Regions from separate parts of the Streptomyces sp. bgisy027 genome, predicted to be linked through region 3. Evidence: riboswitches for the same ligand, from Rfam matches in the RefSeq annotation. Region 3 holds a riboswitch; each other region holds the start of a gene.

Region 1 (4,429 bases), on a different contig from region 3:
CGCGGTACGCGTGCCACCAGTGATGCCGGCCACCGCCCTCGTCGGAGCCCGCCAACACCAGTAGCAACTCTCGTAGTTGGGCATCCTCCACGCCGTAGACGTCGAGCAGTAACCGCACATCGGGCGGTTTCACCCCGCTGGCGCCGGTTTCGATCCGGCTCACCTTGGACTGGTGCCAGCCCGCCAGCCGGGCCGCCTCACCGCTGGTGAGCCCCGCCCCGGTGCGTAACGCACGCAGTTCCGCGCCCAGTTTCCGGCGGCGTACCGCGGGACCGTGCTGCATGGGCCACTCCTTACTCCAACCGAGCCGCCCAAATACGCTCTGCCGTCGCAGAGTTCACCGCTTCGAGCGACAGATATATGCATATCTTGGTGGATCGCCACCCGTGACGGGTGCGGTAATGGCAGTCTGGCGACGAAGCACCAGTCCGGGACCGTACTCGAACCATCCGCTCCGTGTCGGACTACGGTCCCGTGGGAAAGGGACGACGTCGTCATGGCAGATCACCTGGAAGCATCCGTCACTCTGCCGAGCGATCCCGCCTCGGTCTCCGCGGCCCGGGCCTACGTGCTCACCACCCTGGCCGAATGGGGCCTGCCACCGGACACGGAAGTGGCCGACACCATCCGCCTGATCGTCTCCGAACTCACCACCAACGCCGTACAGCACACCCTCGGTCAGTCACCCACCTTCACGGTGGACCTCGCGCTCGACCGTGACGAACACCTGCGCATCGGTGTCACCGACAGCCATCCGCGTTTCCCCAAGCGGCTGCCGGCCGCCGTGCAGCAGGACAACGGGCGCGGCATGGTGATCATCCGCTGGCTGACCGCGGAATGCGGCGGCAGGCTGAGAGTGCGCCCTACCCGCGAGGGCGGCAAGACCGTCTCCATCGAACTGCCGTGGACGGTCCCCGCCGAACCGCTCGCCGCCGCGGGACCGCAGGAGTCCTGACCCTTCACGGCTGCTGCGGCTGCCCGGAGCGGGCGAACGTGCCGCGCAGCAGAGCCCGGAAGGCGTCCGCGGCGGGAGCCGCCTCGTCGCCGCGATAGGCGACCGAGATCGTACGGCGCAACCGCCCGCCCTCCAGCGCGCGCACCCCCACCGGAGCGACCGACGTGCGCGCCACCATCTCCGGTACGACCGCGACTCCGAGCCCTGCACTGGCCAGGGCGCACACCAGCAGGTACCCCGGCGTCGCCACCAGCACCGACGGCATGGCCCCCGCCTCGGTCAGCGCCGCCTCCACACCCCGCCGAGCCGGAGCGTCCGGCGCCATGCTGATCAGCGGCTGCCCGGCCAGCTCGGTCAGCGGCAGCCGTGTGGCGCCGCTGGTGAGCACATGGCCCGGCGCGGACACCAGGACCAGTTCCTCCACGAGGATCGGCTCGACGCCGACGGACGCGGGCAGCGGCGCCGGTTCCGCAGGCTCGTAGGTGTGCGTCAGTGCCAGGTCGACCTCGCCCGCGGCCACCGCGGCGACGCCGGCCGACGGTTCGTAGTCGGCGACCGTCAGCTCCACGTCCGGATGCGCCCGGCGGAAGGCGCTCAGGGCCGGCGGCAGCAGATGGATGCCGGCCGTCTGAAAGGTGCCCAGGCGCAGCGTGCCGCCGGACAGGCCGGTCAGCCGGGCCAGCTCGTGCCGGGCCCGGTCCAGTTCGTCGAGCACCCGTCGTGCCCGGGCCACCAGCAGCTCGCCCGCACCCGTCAGCCGCGCGCCCCTGTGGTGCCGCACCAGAAGGGCCGTGCCCGCCTCGCGCTCCAGTTTGGCCAGCTGCTGGGAGAGCGCCGGCGTGGTGTACCCGAGCCGTTCGGCGGCGCGGGTGATCGAGCCCGCCTCCGCGACCGCCACCAGGGCGGCGAGCCGGACCGGGTCGTACATATGGCCCTCCCTCCGCCTCGGTCACCCGTACGCCTTAAGCAATGCTTTAGGGATTGCCAGAATATTCGACATACCTACTGAAGGCTTGTCGACGGCACACTGGGGTCCATGGACGCTCAGCTCATCGCCTTCACCGGTGTCTCCGCCGGCCTGGTCGCCATGCCCGGGGCCGACTTCACCGTCGTCGTACGCAACGCCCTGGTCTCCCGCCGCGCCGGCATCGCCTGTGCGCTCGGGATCGGGGCGGGGCTGCTGGTGCACGTGACGATGGCGGTCGTCGGCGTGGCCGCGGTCCTGGCCGCCGTACCGGCGCTGTTCCGCGCGCTTCAGGTGGTCGGCGGCGTCTATGTGCTGTACCTGGGCGTGCAGACCCTGCGGCAGCGGCCCACCGAAGTCGTGGACACGCGCGAGGAGTCCGCCGCGCGGCCGCTGCGGCAGGGATTCGTGACCAACGCCCTCAACCCGAAGGCGTCCCTCACGTTCCTCAGCGTGCTGCCGCAGTTCGTGCCCGCGGGCGCTCCGGTCCTGCCCCGGACGCTGCTGCTGGCCATGATCGTGCTGGCGATCGCCCTGGTGTGGTTCCAGGTGGTCGCCCTGCTGGTGGACCGGCTCGGCAGGTGGCTGCGCCGGCCGCGCGCCGCACGTGCGGTCACGCTCGCCGCCGGCGCGGCCCTGACGGCCTTCGGCGCGGCCCTGCTCGCGGGGCCGCTGCTCGCCCTGTGAGGCCCCGAGGGCGGTGACGGCGTGTCAGGACGCCGCCCCCGCCCCCGGGCAGGTCACTTGACCCGGCCGTACCAGACGCTCCTGGTCCAGATCTTCTGCAGCTTGACCACGTCGCCGGTCTTCGGGGAGTGCCAGATCCTTCCCTTACCGGCGTAGATACCGACGTGGTAGACGTACGACCCCGAGTGGAAGAACACCAGGTCCCCGGCCTTGCGGTTCTTGGCGGAGATGTGGCGGGTCTTGTTGTACTGCTGGGCAGCCGTGCGGGGCAGCTTCTTGCCCGCCTTCTTGAACGAGTACAGCGTGAGCCCCGAGCAGTCGAACCGGTTCGGGCCCGTGGCGCCCCACCGGTACGGGGAGCCCTTCTTGGAGGCCGCGACCTGAAGTGCCTTCGACGCCGGCGTGGCCGCCTCGGCCTCGGACGTGAAGCCGGGTGCCACGATCGAGCCGCCCACTGCGGCGATGGTGAGGGCCGAAGCCGTACCGGCCCGGACCATGAGCGACGGGACACGATTGAGCGCAGTCATGCGCAACCCTTCGTCAGCCGCCTGAGAAGGATGACCTGTCGGATTCGGGCTGGCGAAGTTGCCCGGCCGCGTTGCCGCGGCTTCACCCCAAGGGTTGCTCGGATCGAACGAACGTCCGCTCCGGCGACCCGTCTTGCTCGGGTCCTCCACTCCTGCCGATCCACTCCTGTCGACCGGTCATCCGGGCGGCGGCAGGACTCGGCGTCCGCCCGGACCGCCCCGCCGCTGTGGCGGGGGCTTGTCGTCAGACAGGGATCTTGGCGCACGGATGAGCGAAATACCCAACGGAATCGGGGGTTTGTGGTGTTACTCACCACTCACCCGTTCGGGTGGGTGGCCCCCCGTTCGAGTGAGTGTCCAGAGGCCCGAGGAGTCCCGGACCAGGGACGGAGTGACTGATTCCGCCTGGCGGTCATGCCCGTTGCGCAACCCTGACGGCCGCGCGGAAGGAGGGGTGACTACGCCGAAAGGGGGTACGTCGTTCGGCCCGTTTCAACTCCGTTCCGGACGCCTCGTCAGTGGGCCGGGGCGCCCGGAATCCGGCTGCGGGAGGGCGTCAACTGTCGGAGCGCGGGGGCACCGTGACGCGAGCCGTGCGGCGCTCTCCGTCCAGCACGCGCAACGCACGCGCCAGCGTGGGAGCGTGCAGCTCCGTCTCGCCCCGCTGGTGCATCAGCGCCAGCGCGTCCCGCAGCTCGGCCGCCCTGCTCACGAGCGCCTGGGCGGCCCGCAGTCCGCGATAGGTGTCGCCGTGGTGCGCCGGGTTGATCCGGCCGAGCAGGTCCACGACGTCCAGATAACGGTCGATCAACTCGCCCTCCGCGCGCGTCAGCGCAGGCAGGGGCGGCAATTCGGGTGGAAGCACCGGCCGCTCACCGCCCTGTCGGCGGAGCGAGCGTGTGTGTGCGGCTGGGGATGATCCGGTCCACCAGTCCGTACTCCAGCGCCTCTTGGGCGGTCAGGATCTTGTCCCGCTCGATGTCGTCGGCCACCCGCTCACGAGCGCGTCCGGTGTGCCGGGCGAGCATCTCCTCCAGCCGGGCCCGCACCCGCGTCAGCTCGGCGGCCCGGATCGCCAGATCGCTCGCCTGCCCCTCGACCGGCTCGGTCAGCTGCGGCTGATGGATCACCACCCGCGCCCCCGGCAGCGCGAACCGCTTGCCCGGAGTGCCCGCCGCCAGCAGCACGGCGCCGCTCGACCCGGCCTGGCCCAGGCAGATCGTCTCCACGTCGCAGGAGACGAACTGCATCGTGTCGTAGATCGCCGACATGGCGCTGAACGAGCCGCCGGGCGAA
Region 2 (4,429 bases), on a different contig from region 3:
CTGCTCGCCGGGGGCGTAGCCGGCTTCCTTGACGGCCTCGAGGATGAGGTCGAGGGCCTCGCGGTTGGAGCCGAGGTTCGGGGCGAAGCCGCCCTCGTCGCCGAGGCCGGTGGACAGGCCGCGGCCCTTCAGCACCTTCTTGAGGGTGTGGTAGACCTCGGTGCCCCAGCGCAGCGCCTCGGAGAAGGACTCCGCGCCGATCGGGGCGATCATGAACTCCTGGATGTCGACGTTGGAGTCCGCGTGGGATCCGCCGTTGAGGATGTTCATCATCGGGACGGGCAGCAGGTGCGCGTTCGGGCCACCCAGGTAGCGGAACAGCGGCAGGTCGGACGCCTCGGAGGCGGCGTGGGCGACGGCGAGGGAGACGCCGAGGATGGCGTTGGCGCCGAGGGAGCCCTTGTTGTCGGTGGCGTCCAGGTCGAACATGGCCTGGTCGATCAGGCGCTGCTCGGTGGCGTCGTAGCCGACCAGCTCCGGGCCGATCTGCTCGATGACGGCGAGGACGGCCTTCTCGACACCCTTGCCCTGGTAACGGTTCGGGTCACCGTCGCGGAGCTCGATGGCCTCGAAGGCACCCGTCGAGGCGCCGGACGGAACGGCGGCACGACCCGTGCTGCCGTCGTCGAGGCCGACCTCGACCTCGACCGTGGGATTGCCTCGGGAGTCCAGGATTTCCCGGGCTACGACGACGTCGATGGACGGCACGAGCATCTCCTTCTTGGGATGTGACGCGGGTACGCGGTCCGCGGAGGGACTGCGGGACGAGCCTAACCGGCTCCGGGCATCAGACCAGCGGTCGACCGCCCCGTGGACAGAACCGAGAGTAAATTGTTTCCGAACGGAACAAAGAGGCGGTACAAAAAGACCCCGCCCCGGTGCGTACGGGGGAAGACGCACCGAGGCGGGGAGTTCGTGGGGACGGGGGCCCTCACGACGCCTTCACTATGAGGTCCACGGCTGTGAAGGCGCCGTGGTTCAGCTGTCGGCCACGCATCGCCGTGGCCGCGCCCTCTTACTTCAGGTGCAGCTGCTGACCGGGGTAGATCAGGTCGGCGTCCTCGACGATGTCCTTGTTCAGCTCGAAGAGCTTCTCCCAGCCGCCCTTGACGTCGTGCTCGGCCGCGATCGTGCTGAGGGTGTCACCCTTGGCGACCTTGTACTCGCCGTCGCCCTTCTCGACCTTCTTGCCGGCCGGGGTGGTGACGGTCTTGGTGCTCTTCTCGGCGGCCGGGCGGTCGGCGGAGCGGGAGGCCGACTGCTGCTCGGAGGAGCGCGTGGTGGACTCGGTGCTCTGCGAGGAGCCGCCGGCGGAGGAGCCGGTGTACGCGGCGCTGGACAGGCCGGTGCCGCAGTGCGGCCAGGCACCCTTGCCCTGGCCCGCGAGGACCTTCTCGGCTATCTCGATCTGCTGGGACTTGGTGGCCTGGTCGGCGGTGGAGGCATAGGCGGTACCGCCGTACGCGGCCCAGGTGGAGGCGGAGAACTGCAGACCGCCGTAGTAGCCGTTGCCGGTGTTGATCGACCAGTTGCCGCCGGACTCGCACTGGGCGACGGCGTCCCACTCGGAGGCGGTGGCGGCCGAGGCGTTGCCGGCGGCCATCAGCGGGGCGGCGACGGCGGCGGCACCGGTGACGCCGACGACGGCGATGGCGCGAGCGGCCTTGGACGGACGACGGTGCTTGCCCTTGCTGGAAAACAGCATGGTTGGATCCCCTCACCGACGCCTACGAGGTGAGCTGTCGGGTTCGGGCCGGTTGAGTTGCCCGGCCGCGCACGCTCGCCTCTCGGCTCCCGCTGCGCGACTTCACCCCGAGCCGGTTCCGGCGGTGCGGCCCCGAAGGACCTCAACCGCCGGACCCGGCGCAAACCTTGGGTCCCCCGCTCCTGCCTACGGCGCATGACGCGACGACTGTTCCCGTACGGCCGCCGGCAGGATTCGGCGTGACGGCCGCAGGGGCCCGCACTGGTGGCGAGCGGTCACGACCGTAGACACGCGATTCGCGGAATTTCAAAGACGATCAGGGCTTCTGAGATCTATCTCTCACTGCTTTCAAAACGGACATTCAACGCGAAACATGACGTGAACTGCCGCTGTTTTTCGCCCTGTTCGACCGCTATTCGACGGGGACGTCCAGCGTCTGACCGGGAGCGATGCGGTCGGCGTCGGCGCCGATGGCCTTCTCGTTCGCCCGGTACAGCGCACGCCATCCACCCTCAAGGTCAAGGGAGTCGGCGATGGAGGCGAGCGTGTCGCCCTCGCGGACCTTGTAGGAGGCGTGGCGTCCGGCGGACTTGGTGGTCGCCTCGGCGGTGCCGCTCTCGTGGGCGCTGGGGCCGCGATGCCGGCCGGTGCCGTTCGTCGCCCGCTCGACCGCATCGTCGGCATCGTTGACCGAACCGGTGTCGACGAGGCTCCAGGAACCGGCATCCTGCGACCAGTTGTCCTGATTGTCCGCTTCGGACTCCTCGACGGGCGAGCCCTCCGGCGACTGCGAGGCCGTCGCCTCGGGTGACGTGTCAGACTTCGAGGACTTGTCGGACCCACCGGATGAAGACGGCGAAGAAGAGGACTTCCCGGGCGATTCGGACGAAGCGTCCGGAGTGCCGCTCGCCGACTGCGAGGGGTCGCCGGACGGCGTCGACGCGTCGGAGGAATCACCCGAGTCGGACTCACCGGATGAGTCAGATGAATCTGATGCATCAGATGAATTCGACGAGCTGGACGAGTTGGATGAATCGAGCAAACCGGAGGATCCGGACACCTCGGAGGGTGAGCCGTCCTCCACCCCGGTGTCGAGTTCGACCGATCCGGACTTCTTGGTGAGCCCGTTGAGCACCGCGCACGTACCCCACGGCTTGGTCCCCTGGTCCGCCAGGATCTCCTGCGCCACGGCGATCTGCTGCGAGCGGCTGGCCAGGTCGGGGCTGGTGGCGTAGTCGAGGCCGCCGTACTGCTCCCAGTCGTCCTGGGTCAACTGGAGTCCGCCGTACTGCCCGTTGCCGTCGTCGGCGCTCCACGAGCCGCCGCTCTCGCACTCGGCCACCTTGTCCCAGACGGTGCCGTCGGCAGCGCTCGCGCCACTGGCGCCGAGGAGCGGGATGGCGATCGCGGACCCGGTGACTCCGGCCGCGACGAGGAGAGCCGGAGCCTGACGGGGGCGACGGTGACGACCGTTCCCGGAGAGCATGCGGGGACCTTTCGCGAGGCAGCACTGAACACGGCGCTCAAAACCTGGACGCCCTGTTGATCCGTGAACGTATAGGCAGACGATCACTTGTCACAAGTTAATGCCGCGCAGATCACGTGAAGATCACAGACATGAGCACGCGTCATGTTTGCCGAGGTGGACGTACTCACCCAACGGGGGTGAACTCCACCGGAAGCGTACGCAGTCCGCGCATGATGAGACCGCCCCGCCACCTCAACTCCCCCGGATCCACGGCGAGTCGGAGATCCGGGAGGCGGGTGAGGAGCGTGGCGAGCGCGGTCTGGCCCTCCAGACGGGCCAGCGGGGCGCCGAGGCAGTAGTGGATGCCGTGGCCGTAGCCGAGGTGCTGGTTGTCGCGGCGGCCGAGGTCCAGGACGTCGGGGTCGGCGAACCGCTCCGGGTCCCGGTCGGCGGCGGCCAGAACGACCAGGACGGGGTCGCCGGCCGCGATGTCCTGCCCGCCGATGGTGAGCGGCTCGGTGGCGAAGCGCCAGGTGGCGAGCTCGACCGGGCCGTCGTAGCGCAGGAGTTCCTCGACGCCGGTTTCCAGCAGGGCGGTGTTGTTGGCGGCCAGTGAGGTCTGCAGGCGGGCGCGCTGCTCGGGGTGGGTGAGCAGGGCGAACGTGCCGTTGCCGATGAGGTTGACAGTCGTCTCGAAGCCGGCGAACAGCAGGATGAAGGCCATGGCCGCGGCCTCGTTCTCGGTGAGGTGCTCACCGTGGTCGGAGGCGCGGATGAGACCGGAGATGAGGTCCTCGCCGGAGTCGGGGGTGGCCGGAAGTGCCTCCCGCTTGCGGTGGATCAGGTCGGCCAGATAGCCGCGCATCTTCTTCACGGACCGCGCGACCCCGCCCCTCGGGCCGCCCTGGTGCCGGATCATCATGCCCGCCCAGTCCCGGAAGTCGTCCTGGTCCTCGCGCGGAACGCCCAGCAGGTCGCAGATCGCGTAGATGGGGAGCGGGAAGGCGAACTCGTGGATGAGGTCGGCGCTCCCCTCCGCCGCGAACCGGTCGATGAGCTGATCGGTGAGCTCCTGCACCCGTGGCGCGAACTCGGCGACCCTGCGGGGTGTGAACGCCTTGGAGACGAGCCGGCGGAGCCTGGTGTGGTCCGGCGGATCGATGTTGAGCAGATGCGTCATCAGGTCGGCCTTGCGCTCCCCCGGGATGCCGGTCTTGCCCTTGGCATGCGCGGGTTCGACGTGGTGGGCCGGGTTC
Region 3 (4,429 bases):
GGCCCACCTCTCCCGGCTGGAGACCGGGCAACGCCAGCCCTCGCTGCCGATGCTGCTCGCGCTCGCCCGCATCTACGGTACGACGGTTTCCGAGCTGCTCGGCGAGTCGGTCGCCGACCGGGACGCCGTCGTGCGTGCCGCCGACATGGAGCCGACTGCCGCCGGCGGCTGGATGTACTGGCAGACGGGCGCGCCCGGGCGCGGGATGCAGGCCCTGCGCGTCCATGTGCCGCACGGCTCGCAGGGCGACATCGTGCGGGTGCATCCCGGAGAGGAGTGGCTCTACGTCCTCGAAGGGCGGCTGCGGCTGCGCCTCGGGGACACCACGCACCGGCTCGTGCCCGGAGACAGCGCGCACTTCGATTCGCTCACCCCGCACCGCATCGCCGCCCTGGACCCGGGCGGGGTCGAGCTGCTGTTCGTCCACACCCTGTTGCAGAGCCCCACGGCCACCCTGTGCCTGGGCCCCACCCCTGGAGAGACGCCATGAGCGACATGGAGGAGAAGTTCCCGCGTGCCCTGTGGGTGCGGCTCATCATCTACATCGCGGTGGGGCACGTCTTCGCCGCCTTCATCTACTTCCTGTTCGAGGCGGGCGCGAAGTAGGCCGGGCGCGGCCTCAGTCGAGCAGCCGCTCCCGCAGCCGGTCCCTGGACTCGGGGCTCAGTCGCAGGCCCCGCTCCAGATAGGTGTCGACGCCGCCCCACGTCTCCTCGATGGTCTCGAAGGCAGCCGTCAGATACTCGGCCCGCGCGTCGAACAGCGGGCTGAGCAGTTCCATGACCTCGGGCGAGTAGGCGGAGGCGTCGCTGCCGCTGCGCCGCACCTTGTAGCGGCGGTGCTTGGCGTTGGACTCCAGGTAGTCGGTGACGATCGCCTCACGCTCGACGCCGAGGGCCAGCAGGGTCACGGCGATGGACAGACCCGCGCGGTCCTTGCCGGCCGCGCAGTGCATCAGCGCCGGGACGCTGTCCTCGGCGAGCGAGTGCAGCACCTGGGAGTGTTCGCCGGTGCGCTCCTTGATGATCGAACGGTAGGAGACGATCATCCGGTTCGCGCCCTTGCCGTCCGACAGGATCCCGCGCAGTTGGTCGAGGTCGCCGTCCCGGACCATCTTCCAGAACTCCGCGCCGTCCGCCGGGTCGGAGAGCGGCAGGTTGACGTTGCGCACGCCCGGCAGCTCGACGTCCGGCCCCTCGAGCTTCTGGTCGGCCGCGTTGCGGAAGTCGAAGATCGTGTGCAGCCCCAGCGAGCCGAGGAAGTCGGCGTCCTCGTTGGTTGCGTGTGCGAGGTGGCCGCTGCGGAACAGCACTCCGTGCCGCACCCGTCGTCCGTCCACCGTGGGCAGGCCGCCCACATCGCGGAAGTTGCGAACCCCGGCCAGTTCGGGCTCGGTCGACGGGATCTGCTGCGTCACGGGGGCTCCTCCCAGTCAGCCCCGGCGGCGCGGCTCGGCGATGCGGCCGACGGGGTGCGCTCTCGACCATACGACATGGATTCCAGGGCCAAATTGGATTCAGTGCCAATCGGGACGAATGCGGACGGAATTCCGCGACCCGCTCGTGTTGAGGTGGGGGAGTGGGTGGCGCCCTGCAAGGAGGTCCGGCCTCCGGTGCCGCGCGGCGACCTGCACCGGCCGCGGCGCCCCTTCCGGCGCTCCGGTTGCGGGGGTCTGGATCCGGCAGTTGCGTATGAATGCCTTGAAACGGGTGAAATTCACCGAGGGGCCGTACTGGTGCATCACGGACTGCGCGCCGACTTGAAGGGCGACCTCGATGCGGCAGTTATTCGACTCCGTCGCATCTAGGTGTTCTGTCCGAATTGGCACCTTCATTCCAACTCGCCCTGCGATAAAGAAAGCTGGAGCAGTGTCACGTGAGGAGCGTCATAGCCGTGACGGTGCGTCGCCCGTCATGTTCACGTAATTCATGGGCTTTTCAAGGGGCTTTGAGTCGGGCGGCGCCCCCGCATTTCACGCACGGTGACGGCTAATTCCCACAACGGATCAACAGGAACGCATTCGGACGGAACCTCTCACTTGTTCCCATGCGTCTTCCTCGCTTACGTTCACGACCAATCCGGACGGACGCCCAATCCTGCCGCCGCTCGGATTCCGCGCAAACTCACCCGTGCACGGCAGGAGCGGGGGACCCACAGGTAGAACCGCCTGTTCCGGTCTCCGGAACGGCTAGGGGTCAAGTCGCGCCTCGGCGCGGCCGGGCATCTCCAGCCCGCACCCGACAGCTCACCTCGCAGGCGCCGGAGAGGAATTCGTCATGCCCGCGAAGGGTAAGCATCGCCGTCCGAAGTCCCTGCGCTTCACCCGCTCCATTGCCGTCGCCGGAACCGGTGGCGCCGCTCTCGCTCTTCCGCTCATGGGAGCCACCGGCGCCCACGCCGCTCCCTCGCAGTCCGTTGCGGAAAAGGCCGTTCAGTCCCTTCCGATCGCCGGCCAGAAGACCGCCGACAAGAAGTCCGCTCACAAGAAGACGGACGTGCGGACCTATTCGGTGAAGGTCGGCGACTACCTTTCGAAGATCGCCGATGAGCAGAACGTCAGCGGTGGCTGGAAGAAGCTCTACGCCGACAACCGTGAGGCCGTCGGCTCCGACCCGTCGCTGATCCACCCGGGTCTCAAGCTCGCCATCGGCGGCAAGAAGGCCGCGACGACCGCCCCCAAGTCGTCGCCCTCCAAGCCCTCTTCGGCGTCCAAGTCCTCCTCGAAGGACTCGTCCGCCGCGAAGTCCGCCACGCCGAAGAAGGCGCAGAAGGCCACCAAGGCCGCCGGGACCACCAGCACCGTCAACGGCTTCTCCGCCCCGCTGTCCGGCGCCTCCCTCGGCACCGGCTACAAGATCGCGGGCAGCATGTGGTCCAGCGGCTACCACACCGGCGTCGACTTCGCCGCCGCCACCGGCACCCCGCTGAAGGCGGTCGGCGCGGGCACCGTCGTCTCGGCCGGCTGGGGCGGCGCGTACGGCAACCAGGTCGTCATCCAGCTCGCCGACGGCTACTACGCCCAGTACGCCCACCTGTCCTCGCTCTCGGTCTCCAGCGGCCAGACCGTGACCGCGGGCCAGCAGATCGGCCTCTCCGGCGCGACCGGCAACGTCACCGGCCCGCACCTGCACTTCGAGATCCGCACCACGCCGGACTACGGCTCGGACGTGGACCCGGTCGCCTACCTGCGCGCCAAGGGTGTCGCCATCGGCTGACGCGGCCCCACGCCAGAACCACCTGCCTGACACGCGGCCGAAGGCCGGACCTCGATCCCCGGGTCCGGCCTTCGGCATGTTGCGCCCACAACACCCCTGTTCAGAGGCTTATTCCACGTTTGGTGAACACTTTAGGAGTGGCTTATCTCACCGATCGTCAACCCTTTCCTACGGTCGCGTAGGTCACATTCGAAGGTGAATCATGGGTCGATGTGGCAGACGATTCGAAGAGTGACAGCAGCGCAGTGATCGGGTCGTACGTTGCGGTGGGGGACAGCTTCACCGAGGGCGTCGGCGACCCCGGCCCCGACGGCGCGTTCGTCGGCTGGGCCGACCGGTTCGCGGTCCTGCTCGCGGACCGCCGCCCCGAGGGCGACTTCAACTACACGAACCTCGCCGTACGCGGCAAACTGCTCGACCAGATCATCGAGAACCAGCTCCCGAAGGCCGCCGAACTGGCCCCGGACCTGGTCTCGTTCTGTGCGGGCGGCAACGACATCATCCGACCCGGAACCGACCCCGACGAGGTCGCCGAGCGCTTCGAGCGGGCGATCGTCCGGCTCACCTCGGCCGTCGGCACCGTCATGGTGACGACCGGCTTCGACACCCGTGGCGTGCCCGTGCTGAAGCATCTGCGCGGCAAGATCGCCACGTACAACGGACATGTGCGGGCCATCGCCGACCGGTACGGCTGCCCGGTGCTCGACCTGTGGTCCCTCAAGACCGTTCAGGACCGCCGCGCCTGGGACGACGACCGGCTCCACCTGTCCCCCGAGGGGCACACGCGCGTGGCGCTCCGCGCGGGCCAGGTCCTCGGTCTGGAGATCCCCGCCGACCCGGACCAGCCCTGGCCGCCGCTCCCGCCCCGCGGCACCCTCGAGGTCCGCCGGGACGACGTCCACTGGGCCCGCGAGTACCTGGTGCCGTGGATCGGCCGGCGACTGCGCGGCGAGTCGTCGGGCGACCATGTGACGGCCAAGGGCGCGCTGTCCCCGGACGACATCAAGATGCGGATCCGAGCGGTGGCCTGAGGGCGATTCGCGAGCGACCGATACGTCCGGACCGTACCGAGGATTGATCGGTGCGGCCCGGACGTATGTCCTCACACCACATGTGCTCCCGCCACACACAGCCTCACCGGTCCGTCGCGGTCAACGCCTTGCGCTCCAGCCCGAGTTCCTGCGCGAGCGCCTCATCCACCCACTCCTGGGCAC

Evidence for each region. A riboswitch is a leader RNA that binds a small molecule or an ion and turns the genes downstream of it on or off. The one in region 3 is predicted to bind cyclic di-AMP.
Region 1: linked by a shared signal. The riboswitch ahead of AC3ETA_RS15460 (C40 family peptidase) and the one ahead of AC3ETA_RS24865 (peptidoglycan DD-metalloendopeptidase family protein) in region 3 are both predicted to bind cyclic di-AMP.
Region 2: linked by a shared signal. The riboswitch ahead of AC3ETA_RS26745 (transglycosylase family protein) and the one ahead of AC3ETA_RS24865 (peptidoglycan DD-metalloendopeptidase family protein) in region 3 are both predicted to bind cyclic di-AMP.

Annotation. Positions count from the first base shown of each region.
Region 1 is NZ_JBYIVZ010000013.1:27,929-32,357, forward strand. It holds gene AC3ETA_RS15440 (helix-turn-helix domain-containing protein) at 1-283, opposite strand, end outside; gene AC3ETA_RS15445 (ATP-binding protein) at 497-955, shown strand; gene AC3ETA_RS15450 (LysR family transcriptional regulator) at 960-1,883, opposite strand; gene AC3ETA_RS15455 (LysE family translocator) at 1,992-2,606, shown strand; gene AC3ETA_RS15460 (C40 family peptidase) at 2,660-3,133, opposite strand; cyclic di-AMP (ydaO/yuaA leader) riboswitch at 3,137-3,269, opposite strand; gene AC3ETA_RS15465 (hypothetical protein) at 3,690-3,998, opposite strand; gene AC3ETA_RS15470 (ATP-dependent Clp protease proteolytic subunit) at 4,006-4,429, opposite strand, start outside.
Region 2 is NZ_JBYIVZ010000027.1:103,116-107,544, forward strand. It holds gene eno (phosphopyruvate hydratase) at 1-708, opposite strand, end outside; gene AC3ETA_RS26745 (transglycosylase family protein) at 1,016-1,705, opposite strand; cyclic di-AMP (ydaO/yuaA leader) riboswitch at 1,710-1,909, opposite strand; gene AC3ETA_RS26750 (transglycosylase family protein) at 2,118-3,191, opposite strand; gene AC3ETA_RS26755 (cytochrome P450 family protein) at 3,358-4,429, opposite strand, start outside.
Region 3 is NZ_JBYIVZ010000024.1:125,015-129,443, reverse strand. It holds gene AC3ETA_RS24885 (helix-turn-helix domain-containing protein) at 1-490, shown strand, start outside; gene AC3ETA_RS24880 (DUF6126 family protein) at 487-606, shown strand; gene AC3ETA_RS24875 (tyrosine-protein phosphatase) at 620-1,417, opposite strand; partial or broken gene AC3ETA_RS24870 (GH36 C-terminal domain-containing protein) at 1,568-1,807, shown strand; cyclic di-AMP (ydaO/yuaA leader) riboswitch at 2,107-2,272, shown strand; gene AC3ETA_RS24865 (peptidoglycan DD-metalloendopeptidase family protein) at 2,277-3,215, shown strand; gene AC3ETA_RS24860 (SGNH/GDSL hydrolase family protein) at 3,461-4,246, shown strand; gene AC3ETA_RS24855 (TetR/AcrR family transcriptional regulator) at 4,350-4,429, opposite strand, start outside.